Regions from separate parts of the Streptomyces sp. NPDC090045 genome, predicted to be linked through region 2. Evidence: riboswitches for the same ligand, from Rfam matches in the RefSeq annotation. Region 2 holds a riboswitch; the other holds the start of a gene.

Region 1 (6,976 bases), on a different contig from region 2:
TTCGGCGGCGTACTCGGAGAGGGCCGAGAACGCCAGGTCCATCGCCTCCTCGGAGATCCCGTGGGCGACGGTGACGTGGGGGTGGTACGGGAAGGCCAGCTCGCGGCTGAGCGGCCCGTGGGGGTCGCGGACCTCGCCCTGGAGGCGGGTGCAGCCCGCGGCGCCCTCGACGACCTTGACGAAGACGACCGGCGAGAGGGGGCGGAAGGTTCCCGTCCCGCCCAGCCGCATCCGGAAGGCGCGGGAGGCTGCCGCGACCCCGGCGAGGTGGGCCCGGATCGCCGGGAGCCGCTCCGCCTCCACCTCGGTCGGCGGTACGAGGGTGACGTGCGTGGGGATGCCGTGCGCGGCAGCGTCCCCGAAGCCGGCGCGCCGCTGCTGGAGCTGGCTGCCGTACGGCTCCGGGACCGCGATCGAAACGCCGAGCGTTACGGTCCCCACGTATCTCTCCTCCGCTTGTCGCTGTGGACTGCTGCCGCCCCAGTGTGGCGGCAGCACCCCCGTTCTTGCCAGGGCCCTCTGTCCGTAGTTGCGTTCGTCAGTGCTTGGCGGGCACCAGACCGAGCCGGTCGTACGCCTGCGCGAGGGTCTCGGCGGCGACCGCACGGGCCTTCTCCGCGCCCTTGGCCAGGATGGAGTCCAGCGTCTCCGGGTCGTCCAGGTATTCCTGGGTGCGCTGCTTGAACGGTGTGACGAATTCGGCCATCACACCGGCCAGGTCGGTCTTCAGCGCGCCGTAGCCCTTGCCCTCGTACTTCGCCTCCAGCTCGGCGATCGTCTCGCCCGTGAGGGTGGAGTAGATCGTGAGCAGGTTGCTGACGCCGGGCTTCTTCTCGGTGTCGAAGCGGACCTCCGCCTCGGTGTCGGTGACCGCGCTCTTGATCTTCTTCTCGGTGACCTTGGGCTCGTCGAGGAGGTTGATCAGGCCCTTGGGGGACGACGCGGACTTCGACATCTTGATCGCCGGGTCCTGGAGGTCGTAGATCTTCGCGACCTCCTTGACGATGTGCGCGGCGGGCAGGGTGAAGGTCTGGCCGTAGCGCGTGTTGAAACGCTCGGCGAGGTCGCGGGTCAGCTCGATGTGCTGGCGCTGGTCCTCGCCGACGGGGACGGCGTTCGCCTGGTAGAGCAGGATGTCGGCGACCTGGAGGATCGGGTACGTGAACAGGCCGACGCTGGCGCTGTTGACGCCGCCCTTCGCGGACTTGTCCTTGAACTGGGTCATCCGGCTGGCCTCGCCGAAACCGGTGATGCAGTTCATGACCCAGCCGAGCTGGGCGTGCTCGGGCACGTGGCTCTGGATGAAGAGCGTGCAGCGCTCGGGGTCCAGGCCGGCGGCGAGCAGCTGCGCGGCGGAGAGACGGGTGTTCGCGCGGAGGTCCTTCGGATCCTGCGGCATGGTGATCGCGTGCAGGTCGACGACCATGTAGAACGCGTCGTGCGTCTCCTGCAGGGCGACGTACTGGCGAATGGCTCCGAGGTAGTTCCCGAGGTGGAACGAACCGGAGGTGGGCTGGATGCCGGAGAGCGCGCGAGGACGATCAGAAGCCATGGCTTCATTCTCTCAGGTGCGGGGGCGGGCTCGGGCCCGCCGCCGGCCGGATCCTTCCGGGTCGCGCCGACCGGATCCGTACGGCGCCGGGGTACCGGGCGGTAGCGGCCCGTCCGGATCCAGCCCCGACCGAGCGACCGGTTTCCCCCGGGCCGGGACAGGCCGTCACCGCTGCGCGGGGCTCCGCGGGCGCCGCCTGTGGCTCCGGCCCGGGACGCCCTCAAACGCCGGGCGGGCTGGAAATCCAGCCCCTCCGGCGTTTGAGGAGCGGGGTCCGGGGCGGAGCCCCGGTACTTCCAGCCCCTCCGGCGTTTGAGGAGCGGGGGTCCGGGGGCAGCGCCCCCGCAGCGGCGCCGCAGGTCAGGACAGCGGGAGGCCGGGGGCCGGGAAGGCGGCCATGAGGTCGGCGACCTCGGCGCGGACCGCGGCCAGGGCCGGCTCGTCACCCTTGGCCGCGGCGTCCACGGACCGGGCGATCCAGTCGGCGACCACCGGCATGTGCTCCGCCGACAGCCCCCGCGACGTCAGCGACGGCGTACCGATCCGCACCCCCGAGGGATCGAACGGCTTGCGCGGGTCGAACGGCACCGTGTTGTAGTTCACCACGATCCCCGCCCGGTCCAGGGCCTTCGCCGCGACCTTGCCCGGCACGTCCTTGCCCGTGAGGTCGATCAGGATCAGGTGGTTGTCCGTACCGCCCGACACCAGGTCGAAGCCCCGCTCCAGCAGCGCCGCCGCCAGCGCCTTCGCGTTGGCGACGACCGCGTGCGCGTAGGCGGTGAAGGACGGCTGGGCCGCCTCGTGCAGGGCCACCGCGATGCCGGCCGTCGTCTGGTTGTGCGGGCCGCCTTGGAGGCCCGGGAAGACCGCCTTGTCGATGGCCTTCGCGTGCTCCTCGCGGCACATCAGCATCGCGCCCCGCGGACCGCGCAGGGTCTTGTGCGTCGTGGTGGAGATGACGTCCACGTGACCCGCCGGGGACGGGTGCGCGCCGCCCGCGATCAGGCCCGCGATGTGGGCCACGTCCGCGACCAGGATCGAGCCCGCCTCCTCGGCGATGGACGCGAAGGCCGCGAAGTCGATCGTGCGCGGCAGGGCGGTGCCGCCGCAGAAGATCAGCTTGGGCCGCTCGGCGAGGGCCAGCTCGCGCACGGCGTCGTAGTCGATGAGCCCGGTGTCGGCCTGGACCCCGTACTGCACGCCCCGGAACCACGAGCCCGTCGCCGAGACGCCCCAGCCGTGCGTGAGGTGCCCGCCCATCGGCAGGGCCATGCCCATCACGGTGTCGCCGGGCTTCGCGAAGGCCAGGTACACGGCCAGGTTGGCCGGCGAGCCGGAGTACGGCTGCACGTTCGCGTGGTCCACGCCGAACAGGCCCTTCGCCCGCTCGACCGCCAGGGCCTCGACGCGGTCGATGTTCTGCTGGCCCTCGTAGTAGCGGCGGCCGGGGTAGCCCTCGCTGTACTTGTTCTGCAGCACGGTGCCGGAGGCCTCCAGGACGGCCGCGGACACGTAGTTCTCGCTGGGGATCAGGCGCAGGGTCTGCGCCTGGAGCACTTCTTCCGCCGCGACGAACGACGCCAGTTCGGGATCGGTCGCGGAAAGGGCGGGATGGCGGCTCGCGGACATGGCGGGCTCCTCCGGGGTCGATGTGATCGGTACCCCGCGAGGCCCAGGCGAGCGGCCCTGAATGCGGTCGAACGCGCACGACTCCCCCGGAGTTCGTTCTCCGTGCGCCAGTCGCCGTGCGTACCCCCCACCCTAGCGGGCGCGCCGCGCGGAAGGTTTCTGCTTCCGGAATCAAAGCGGCGATAAGAAAGCGACGATAAGAAGGGTGACGCCACCCTCGTCACCGCAGCACCGGGCAAGACGGACGATCGGAGACCCCGTGTCGACAACTGCTGATGCCATCCGCTCCGCCGACGCGCACAGCGCGCACACCTACCACCCGCTGCCCGTCGTCGTCGCGTCCGCGGAAGGCGCGTGGATGACCGATGTGGAGGGCCGCAGATACCTCGACATGCTCGCCGGGTACTCCGCCCTCAACTTCGGGCACGGCAACCGGCGTCTGATCGACGCGGCCCGGGCCCAGCTGGAGCGGGTCACGCTCACCTCGCGCGCCTTCCACCACGACCGGTTCGCCGACTTCTGTACCGAGCTCGCCGCGCTGTGCGGCAAGGAGATGGTGCTGCCGATGAACACGGGCGCGGAGGCCGTGGAGACGGCGGTGAAGACCGCCCGCAAGTGGGGCTACGAGGTCAAGGGCGTTCCGGACGGGCACGCCAAGATCGTGGTCGCCGCCGACAACTTCCACGGCCGGACCACGACCGTCGTCTCCTTCTCGACGGACCACGACGCCCGCGACCACTTCGGTCCGTACACGCCCGGCTTCGAGATCGTCCCGTACGGGGACCTCACCGCGCTGTCCCACGCGGTCACCGAGAACACCGTGGCCGTGCTGCTGGAGCCGATCCAGGGCGAGGCGGGGGTGCTGGTGCCGCCCGCCGGGTACCTGAGCGGCGTACGGGAGCTGACCCGCGAGCGGAACGTGCTCTTCATGGCGGACGAGATCCAGTCGGGGCTGGGGCGGACCGGAAAGACCTTCGCCTGCGAGCACGAGGGGGTCGTCCCCGACGTCTACATCCTCGGCAAGGCGCTCGGCGGCGGCGTGGTGCCGGTGTCGGCCGTCGTCGCCGACCGGGACGTGCTCGGGGTGTTCCGGCCCGGGCAGCACGGGTCCACCTTCGGCGGGAACCCCCTCGCGTGCGCCGTCGCCCTGGAGGTCGTCGCGATGCTCCGCAGCGGCGAGTACCAGCAGCGGGCCACCGAGCTGGGCGACCACCTGCACCACGAGCTGGGCCTGCTGGTCGGCGGGGGCGCGGTGACCGCCGTACGGGGCCGCGGGCTGTGGGCGGGCGTGGACATCGCCCCGGGCCACGGGACGGGCCGGGAGGTGTCCGAGCGGCTGATGGACCGTCGGGTGCTGGTGAAGGACACCCACGGATCGACGATCCGGCTCGCCCCGCCGCTGGTGATCAGCAAGGAGGACCTGGACTGGGGGCTGGACCAGCTCCGGGCGGTGCTGGCCTGAGCCCCCGGGGCCCGGAAAGGGGCTAGAGGATCACGTGGGGCAGGAATCGGGCGTACTCGTCCGTGACCGGCCCCGCCGATTCGCGGATGCCGAGCCCCGCCGCCTCGTCCTCGACGACCCACGCGCCGAGCACCACCCGGTTGCCGTCGAAGTCGGGCAGCGGGGCCAGGCCCTGGAAGCAGTACCGCTCGCCGTCCTCCGGCACGAAGGGCTCGCCGTCCTCGCCCGCCTCGTGCAGGGTGACCCCCGCGCCCTCGCGGCCGAGGAGCGGCTTGGCCACGTAGCCGGCGGACCCGGCCCCGGCCAGTTCGCGCGGGCCGTCGAGGTAGGCGGGCAGCAGGTTCGGGTGCTCCGGGAAGAGCTCCCACAGGATCGCCAGCAGCGCCTTGTTGGAGAGCAGCATCTTCCACAGGGGCTCGATCCAGCAGGTGGTGCCGGTGCCGCCGCCGTGGTCGTAGGTGCCGAGGACCTGCGGGCCGAACTCGTCCGTGGCCAGCCACTCCCACGGGTAGAGCTTGAAGCAGCTGCGGATGAAGCGGAGCTTCTCGTCCACGAACCGGCCGGACAGGCTGTCCCAGCCGATCTGCTCGACGGAGAGGGCGTGGGTGTCCAGGCCGGCCTGCTCGGCGGTCTCCTGCAGGTAGGCGACCGTCATCAGGTCCTCGCCGAGCTCGTCGGTCTCGGAGTGCGCGAAGTGCAGCGGGCCGGGCGGCAGCAGCTCGGCCTGGCGGCGCCAGGCGTCGACCAGGCGCTCGTGGAGGGAGTTCCACTGGTCGGCTCCGGGGAACCGTTCCTCCATCCAGAACCACTGCGGGCTGGCCGCCTCCACGAGGGAGGTGGGCGTGTCGGCGTTGTACTCCAGCATCTTGGCCGGGCTGCCGGTGCCGTCGTAGCGCAGGTCGAAACGGCCGTAGAGGGAGGGCTGTTCGGCACGGCGGCGCCAGGACTCGGCGATCAGTGCGGCGAGCGCGGGATCGGTGATGCCGAGGTCGGCGAAGCGGTCGTGCTCGACGATGTGCGCGGCGGCCGCCAGGCACATGGCGTGCAGCTCCTCCACGACGTTCTCCAGTGCCTCGACCTCGGGGAGGGAGAAGGAGTAGTACGCGCTCTCGTCCCAGTAGGGGCGCAGGGAGTCGTCGGGGTAGCGGGTGAGGGGATAGATGAGCCCCTGCTCCTCGACGGTCTTCTGCCAGCCCGGGCGGGGCTCGATGGTGTGCCGCTGCATGGGTTCCGGTTTCCTCAGCCGCCGCTGGAGCCGGAGCTGCTGTGGCCGCCGATGCCGCCGCGGGTGACGGCGGACTTGTCGAAGCTGCCGCCGGAGACCTTGCCGCTGCTGACGTAGCCGCCGTAGTAGTACGCGCCGCGGCCGCCGCTCTTGCAGTCCTTCATGTTCAGGTGCTCCAGCGTGGAGCGGGACGCGCAACGCTTGTCGGGCTCGTTGCTGCTGCCGCAGGCCACGAGGGTGGCCGCGAGCAGGCCCATGCCGCCGAGGGCGACCGCGCCGGAGCGCATACGGCGCTGGTTGGTGCTGCTGCTGTCCATGTCTGCTGCTCCCCCTGGGGCCTGGCGTACTGCCGACAGAGTAGAGCGGTGGCCCCGGCCGATGGAATCCGGCCGCCGTGAGATCCGTGACCTAGAGTCAGTTCGTGCTCATTGGGATGATTTGCGCCCTCGGTGCGGCGGTCTGCTTCGGCACGGCGTCCGTTCTCCAGGCGGTCGCGGCACGGGCCGCGGAGCCGGGATCGGGGTCCGGGGTGGACGCGGCGCTGTTCCTGCGCGCCGTACGGCAGTGGCGGTACCTGCTCGGCCTCGGCCTCGACGCGGTCGGTTTCGTCCTGCAGATCATCGCGCTGCGCCATGTCCCGATCTACGCGGTGGGGGCCGCGCTGGCCGCCAGTCTGGCGGTGACGGCGGTGGTCGCGGCGCGGCTGCTGCGGATGCGGCTGTCGCGGACGGAGTGGGGCGCGGTGTGGGTGGTGTGCGCGGGGCTGCTGATGCTCGGGCTCGCCGCCGGGGAGGAGGGCTCGGGGACCGGGTCGCTCGCGCTGGAGCTGGGGCTGCTGGTGGTGGCGGGGCTGGTGCTGGTGGTCGGGGCGGTGGCGGGGCGGCTCCCGGACGGACCCCGGGCACTGGTCCTGGGTCTGGCCGCGGGGACGGGCTTCGGGGTGGTCGAGGTCGCGGTGCGGCTCATCGACTCGCCCTGGGACCTGCGCAACCCCGCCTTCTACGCACTCCTGCTGGGCGGCGGGGCGGCCTTCCTGCTGCTCACCTCGGCGCTGGCGCGCGGCTCGGTGACGGCGGCCACGGCGGGGCTCGTGCTCGGCGAGACGGTC
Region 2 (6,976 bases):
CCTACGCGCGCCCGGCGCGCCGCCAGGCCTCCACCCCGGACATCCCCCGCGCGGGCCGGTACTTCCCGCCGGAGGAGATCGCCCGGTGCACCTTCGGTGTGGTGCTCGACACCTCGGGGTCGATGGACACCGCCCTGCTCGGCAAGGCGCTGGGCGCCATCGCCTCGTACGCGGAAGCCCGCGACGTACCGGCGGCACGCGTCGTCTTCTGCGACGCGGCGCCGTACGACGCGGGCTATCTGCCGCCCGCTGCCATCTCTGGGCGAGCCCAGGGCCGCGTCCGGGTGCGGGGGCGCGGCGGGACCGTGCTGCAGCCGGGCATCGACCTGCTGCAGCGGGCGGAGGACTTCCCGCCCGGGGCCCCGGTGCTGGTGATCACGGACGGGTGGTGCGACACCCTGCGGATCCGGCGCGAGCACGCCTATCTGGTTCCGCAGGGCGTCTCCCTGCCGTTCACCCCACGAGGGCCCGTCTTCCGACTGGCCTGACGGCTTAGTCGAGGTAGTCGCGCAGCACCTGCGAACGCGACGGGTGGCGCAGCTTCGACATGGTCTTGGACTCGATCTGGCGGATGCGCTCACGGGTGACCCCGTACACGCGGCCGATCTCGTCCAGGGTCTTCGGCTGGCCGTCGTTGAGGCCGTACCGCATGGAGACCACGCCCGCCTCGCGCTCCGAGAGCGTGCCCAGGATCGACTGGAGCTGCTCCTGGAGGAACGTGAAGGAGACCGCGTCCGCGGGCACGACCGCCTCGGAGTCCTCGATGAGGTCACCGAACTCGCTGTCGCCCTCCTCACCCAGGGGGGTGTGCAGGGAGATCGGCTCGCGGCCGTACTTCTGGACCTCGATGACCTTCTCGGGGGTCATGTCGAGTTCCTTGCCCAGCTCCTCCGGAGTGGGCTCCCGGCCGAGGTCCTGCAGCATCTGGCGCTGCACACGGGCGAGCTTGTTGATGATCTCGACCATGTGCACGGGGATGCGGATGGTGCGCGACTGGTCGGCCATGGCACGCGTGATCGCCTGCCGGATCCACCAGGTCGCGTACGTGGAGAACTTGAAGCCCTTGGTGTAGTCGAACTTCTCCACGGCGCGGATCAGACCGACGTTGCCCTCCTGGATCAGGTCCAGGAAGAGCATGCCGCGGCCGGTGTAGCGCTTGGCGAGGGAGACCACGAGACGGAGGTTGGCCTCCAGCAGGTGGTTCTTCGCGCGGCGGCCGTCCTCGACGAGGATCTCCAGCTCGCGCTTGAAGGCGGGCTTGTGGTCCTCCTCCTCTTCGAGCTTGTACTCGGAGAAGAGACCCGCCTCGATGCGCTTGGCGAGCTCCACCTCCTGCTCGGCGTTGAGGAGCGGCACCTTGCCGATCAGCTTGAGGTAGTCCTTGACGGGGTCGGCGGTGGCGCCGGCCACCATGACCGTCTGCGCCGGGGCGTCGTCCTCGTCGTCGTCGGACAGCACGAAGCCCTGGGTGCCGCCGGCCTTGGGAGCCTCTTCCTCGGCCTCGTCGGCCAGGTCCTCGGCCGCCCAGTCCTCGCCCTCCACCACGGGGGTCTCGCCCTCGTCGGCGTCCTTGGCACTGGTCTTCTTCGCCGCGGCGGTCTTCTTCACGGCGGTCTTCTTGACGGCGGTCTTCTTGACCGTGCGCTTCTTCGGCTCGGCGGCGGCCTCGGCCGCCACCTCGTCCGGAGCGGCGGCGGCCGGCGATGCGGATATCGCCGAGGCCGTGGCCGTGGCGGTGCTGGCGGCCGAGGTCTTGCGCGCGCCGATGGGGCGCGGCGCGGCGGCGGCCTTCTTGGCCACGGTGCGGGCCGGGGCGGCGGCAGCCTTGCGGGGCTTCTTCGCGGCAGCCTTGGTGGCGGGGGCCGCGCTGACGTGGAGGGCGACACCCTCCTCGTCCAGGACCTGGTTCAGGCTGCGCAGGACCCGCTTCCACTGGTCCACCGGGATGCGGCCGGCCTCGAAGGCCTGGCGCACGTCGTCACCGTTGATGTGACCCTGCTCGCGGCCACGCTCGACAAGCGCGACCAGGGCCTCGGATTCGGCGATCTCCGGAGGGAACGTACGGGACGGGCTGAGCGACACAAGGAGCCTCTCGTTGCGAACAGATAAGGGGTGGGCGGGACATCATCGCGCGAACTCGGGAAACAGACCCGAGGGGGGTCTGTATTCCGGGCCGCGCGAGGACACCTGTCGGTTCATCGCATGCCCGAGTCGATTCGTTACGCGCTGAATTGAGTGACCTGCGCCACGCTGTGGCCGCGCAACCCGATCCGGCGTGATTCCGTCCGCCCTCCCTTCAGCCCTTTTTGCGGGCCTCGATGAGGAAGCGGGCGGTGTGCGCGACGAACGGACCTTCGCGTTCGATCTGTTCGTGCAGCTCGCGCAACCGGTCCCGGTGCTGCCCGACCGTGAAGCCGGGCACCATCCAGATCACCTTCCTCAGAAAGTAGATCACGGCTCCGACGTCGTGGAACTCCGTGCGCAGACGTTCGGAGCGCAGATCGACGACTTCGAGGCCGGCCGCGGCGGCCGCGGCGACCGCGTCGTCGGGGTGCCGGCCGCGCCGGACCTCCTCCGGCTGCGGGCCGAGGAAGTACTCGACGAGTTCGAAGACGCTCGCCGGACCGACCTGCTGCGAGAGGTAGGTGCCGCCCGGCGTCAGCACCCGCGCGATCTCCTCCCACCAGATGGTCACCGGGTGCCGGCTGGTCACCAGCTCGAAGGCCTCGTCGCCGAAGGGCAGCGGCGGCTCGTCGGAGTCGGCGACCACCACCGCGCCCAGCGGGTGCAGCAGCCGGGTCGCCTTCTCGATGTTGGGCGGCCAGGACTCCGTGGCGGCCATCAGCGGGGGCAGGGGCCCGGACCCGGCGAGGACCTCGCCGCCGCCGGTCTGGACGTCCAGCGCCGACCGGACCCGGGACAGACGCTCTGCCAGCAGCCGCTGGTACCCCCAGGAGGGGCGCTGCTCGGTGGCCCGGCCGTCGAGCCACGAGAAGTCCCAGCCGTCCACGGAGACGGATTCAGCCTCGGCGACAAGATGGTCGAAAGTGCGCGTCATGTATCGATCGTCCCAGGTCGGGCGCCGGTCATCCACCGGATATGTCGACTACAGTGGACGCGGGCCGTGACTGGCGTTCGGGTGGATCACCACCGGGGAGCGGCCCGGCGTACCTGCGGCCTCCGGACCTGCGGATATCGGACAACCGGTACGTCGACTGCCGCGCGCCTGGGCGATCCGCGATCCGCAGCGACGTTCAGGAGACCCCGTGACGACTGCCCAGACCTCCCCGCCTGCCCAGGCCGCCACCGACACCGCCCGGCTGATGGACGGCACCGCCCTCGCCCGCCGCATCTCGGAGCAGACCGCCGCGTACGCGGCGAAGATCACCGAGCGCACCGGCACCGCGCCCTGCCTCGCGACCGTGCTGGTCGGCGAGGACCCCGCGTCCGTCACCTACGTGCGCATGAAGCAGAACCGCTGCGCCAAGGCCGGGATCACCTCGCGCCACGTGGAGCTGCCGGCCGAGACCACCACCGAGGAGCTGGTGGCCACCCTCACCGCCCTCTCCGAGGACCCCGCGATCAGCGGCATCCTGCTGCAGCACCCCGTCCCGCACCACATCGACGAGCGCGCCGCCTTCGAGGCCATCGCCCCGGGCAAGGACGTCGACGGGGTCACCATGCACTCCTTCGCCGCCATGGGCTTCGGACTGCCGGGCTTCGTCTCCTGCACCCCCGGCGGGATCATGCGCCTGCTCGCCGCCTACGACGTGGACCTGACCGGCAAGCACGCCGTCGTGGTCGGCCGCAGCGCCATCCTGGGCAAGCCGGCCGGCATGCTGCTCCTGGAGCAGAACGCCACCGTCACCTACTGCCACTCCCGTACCCGGGACCTCCCGTCGATCGTGCGCCAGGCGGACGTACTGGTCGCCGCCGTCGGCAAGGCCGAGTTCATCCGGGGCGAGGACATCAAGCCGGGAGCGGTGGTCCTGGACGCCGGGTACAACGAGGGCAACGTCGGCGACGTCCACTTCGAGTCCGCCGCCGCGCGCGCCTCGCTGATCACCCCGGTCCCGGGCGGCGTCGGCCCGATGACCATCGCCGTCCTGCTGGAGCAGACGGTCCAGGCGGCCGCCGCGCAGGCCGGGCTGGACCTCGCGGAGCTCTGACCGCGCCACACGCGTACGACGGACGCCCCGGGCCCTCGGGTCCGGGGCGTTCCGTTTCCCCGGGGACCTCGGCGGCCCCTAGACCCGTACGGCGGCGGCCCGGGCCGCCGCCACGATGGGGGAAGCGCGGAACTCGCGGGCCAGGGCGGTCAGGGGCTGGCCGGACAGCCGGGGCGGTACGGAGCCGGCGTCGATGCCGGTAGCGGTGCCGGCGATGACGGCATCCGCTTCGGTGTCAGCGGCAGTGGCAGTGTCAGCGGCAGCGGTGGCGGCCGCGGTCCTGCGGCCGCACGCGGCGGCGAGCATGGCGGCGTCGGCGACGACCTCGGCCCGGGCCTCGCTCATGCCCTGCCCGCGCGCGGCCTCGTACGCCGCCCGGCGCACGGCCGGGTCGAACCAGCGGGTGAGGGCCAGGATCCCGTCGTCGATGACGGACTCGCGGTGGATCAGCCGGATCCCGACCGGTGACCACCAGGTGAGCGGAACCGTCCGCACGCTGGACGCGGCGAAGCCCCGCAGGGCCTTCCACAGCGGGTGCAGCCCCCGGTACTCGCTGAAGTCCCGCCAGGTCGCCGACCCGCCGACCAGCGGCACGATGAAGCCGGTCGCCACCATCAGGGCCGCCCCCGCGGCCAGCGGCGGCGCCGCGTTCGTGGACAGGCCGTCCCAGTCGCGGCCGCTCCAGCGGGCTCCCAGCGCGGTCCACTTGGCGACGAGGTAGCCGAGGTCAAGCAGCCCGCCGGTCATGATCAGGGCCAGCCCGGTGCGCAAGGGCCGCAGGGAGGGGTGGGTGCGGCGCAGCCACCGCCCGGTGAGGACGGTCAGTGCCGAGCTGCCGACGGTGTGTGCCAGCAGGTAGCAGACGATCATCTCCCGGATCCACGGGGTGTCGGCGTAGTACGTGTCCAGGTCGCGCAGGCGTTCCACCGGCGCCTCGCCCATCGCGAAGAGGACGACGATCGCCACCGTGACCCCGCCGTACACGGCCACCGTCAGCCGGGTGGCCCGGCGCACGACGGCCGGCGGGCCGCCGCCCCACTGCAGGACCAGCACGACGCACGACCCGGAGAACGCGGTGATCAGGCCGAACACCAGCGGGGCCGAGAAGTTGGCCACCCCGGTGAAGCGGTTGACGGCCGCGATCGTCGGCGGCGCCGCGAGGATCAGGACGAGGCAGCCCATGACCAGCAGCGCGCAGACGGCCCGCATCGGCGGCTGGTCCCACCTCCGGCGCAGGGTGGGTGCCTTGACCAGCAGGATCAGGACGAGGAGCGCCCCGGGCACGTAGAGGATCAGGCCGCTCTTCACCGGGCCCGGCCGACGGGGTCGGCCGGATCCGCCCGCTGGTCGAGCCCGGCGACGGTCCGTTCGGCGGCGGTCAGCGGCGGCGCCTTCAGCGCGCCGCGGTCGGAGGCGCGCAGGACGTTCCAGACCACCGACGGCTTCAGCCAGTGCGTGGGCGTGCTGCTCATGGTGATGACCTGGAGGAAGGCGGCGGTCAGCGCCTCCCGGGTGGTGGCCCCCGTCATCAGCCGGCTGACGTACGCGTTGAGCAGCCCGGCTCCGGTCCGCGGCTTCATGCCGGTGGCGCCGGGGTAGAGGATGTCCTGCGAGGTGGCGAGGTCCCAGGCGGTGGCCACCTGCGGGGCGATCGCGCGCTGTGCCTCGCGTCCGAAGGCCGGGTGGGCGAGCCCCCGCGCCCGGAGCAGGGAGCGTACGGCCAGCAGCCCCTGGGCGGCGACGGTCATGCCCTGCCCGTACAGCGGGTTGAAGGTGGCGACCGAGTCGCCGACGGCGAAGAAGCCGTCGGGCAGCTCGACCTTCTCGAAGAAGATCCGCCGGTTCGCGGTGCCCTTGGTGACGGCGACGTCCGTGAGGGGCTTGCGGCCCTCCAGGAGCTCGCCGACGATCGGGTCCCGGATGCCCTTGGCGAACGGGATGAACGCGTCGGGGTCGCCGGTCGGCTGGCCGCCGCGGGTGCCGGAGAGGGTGGCCTGCCACTGGCCGTCCTCGATGGGCACGATCGTGGCCGTCTGGCCCGGTACGGGCACCCGGGGGTCGGACTGCACGTTGACTATCGGGAAACCCGACTCGTGGGCTCCGGGGGGTGCCTCGAAGATGCGGGTCGCGTAGACCAGGCCGGAGTCGACCTCGGCCTGCCGGATGCCGCCGACGCCGAGCTCCTGCAGCCAGGTGCGGGCGCGCGAGCCGCGCCCGCTCGCGTCCACCACGAGGTCGGCGGGCACGAATCTGCCCTCCTCCTCCGGGGTGTCGACGCGGACGCCGGTGATCCGGGCCGCCGTGCCCTCCAGGCCGCGGACGCGGCTCTGCTGCAGAGTGGAGACCCCTTCCAGGGCGGTCACGCGGGCCCGGACGACCGAGTCGAGGAGGTCGCGGCTGCAGGAGATGTTGAACTGCATCTCCGCGCAGCGCGGGATCCAGCCCTCGGCGGTCTTGGTGACCAGGTCGGTGGGCAGGCTGCGGCGGATCGCTCCCGCCGCCGTCCAGTCCTCGGTGATGCCGGGCAGGATGTCCTCGATCGCGCGCGCCCCGCCGGACCACATGACGTGGACGTGCCGGGCCTGGGGCAGTCCGCGGCGCGGCGCCGGGCTGTCCGGGAGGATGTCCGCGTCGATGATCGTGACCGTGGCGTGCTCGGCCAGGACGGCGGCCGCGAGCAGGCCGGCCATGCTGCCGCCGATGACGACGGCGTGGCGGGGCGGGGAAGACTGGGTCATCGTGTCGTGCTCTCTGTCAGGGCCGTGCTGAGGGCATCGGCGCAAGGGGTGCGGCGGGGGCGGCGTGCA

Evidence for each region. Region 2 has a riboswitch for ZMP and ZTP ahead of ACIPYQ_RS25680 (bifunctional 5,10-methylenetetrahydrofolate dehydrogenase/5,10-methenyltetrahydrofolate cyclohydrolase). Riboswitches for the same ligand answer to the same signal wherever they lie in the genome.
Region 1: linked by a shared signal. The riboswitch ahead of glyA (serine hydroxymethyltransferase) and the one ahead of ACIPYQ_RS25680 (bifunctional 5,10-methylenetetrahydrofolate dehydrogenase/5,10-methenyltetrahydrofolate cyclohydrolase) in region 2 are both predicted to bind ZMP and ZTP.

Annotation. Positions count from the first base shown of each region.
Region 1 is NZ_JBIVFA010000002.1:418,287-425,262, reverse strand. Features, by position in the region: gene ACIPYQ_RS06945 (2'-5' RNA ligase family protein) at 1-441, opposite strand, end outside; gene trpS (tryptophan--tRNA ligase) at 539-1,552, opposite strand; gene glyA (serine hydroxymethyltransferase) at 1,913-3,181, opposite strand; ZMP/ZTP riboswitch at 3,216-3,306, opposite strand; gene rocD (ornithine--oxo-acid transaminase) at 3,441-4,643, shown strand; gene ACIPYQ_RS06925 (glutathionylspermidine synthase family protein) at 4,666-5,868, opposite strand; gene ACIPYQ_RS06920 (hypothetical protein) at 5,883-6,185, opposite strand; gene ACIPYQ_RS06915 (hypothetical protein) at 6,302-6,976, shown strand, end outside.
Region 2 is NZ_JBIVFA010000010.1:142,130-149,105, reverse strand. Features, by position in the region: partial or broken gene ACIPYQ_RS25695 (hypothetical protein) at 1-488, shown strand, start outside; gene ACIPYQ_RS25690 (RNA polymerase sigma factor) at 493-2,082, opposite strand; gene ACIPYQ_RS25685 (methyltransferase domain-containing protein) at 2,297-3,058, opposite strand; ZMP/ZTP riboswitch at 3,115-3,239, shown strand; gene ACIPYQ_RS25680 (bifunctional 5,10-methylenetetrahydrofolate dehydrogenase/5,10-methenyltetrahydrofolate cyclohydrolase) at 3,324-4,169, shown strand; gene ACIPYQ_RS25675 (MAB_1171c family putative transporter) at 4,248-5,477, opposite strand; gene ACIPYQ_RS25670 (NAD(P)/FAD-dependent oxidoreductase) at 5,474-6,907, opposite strand.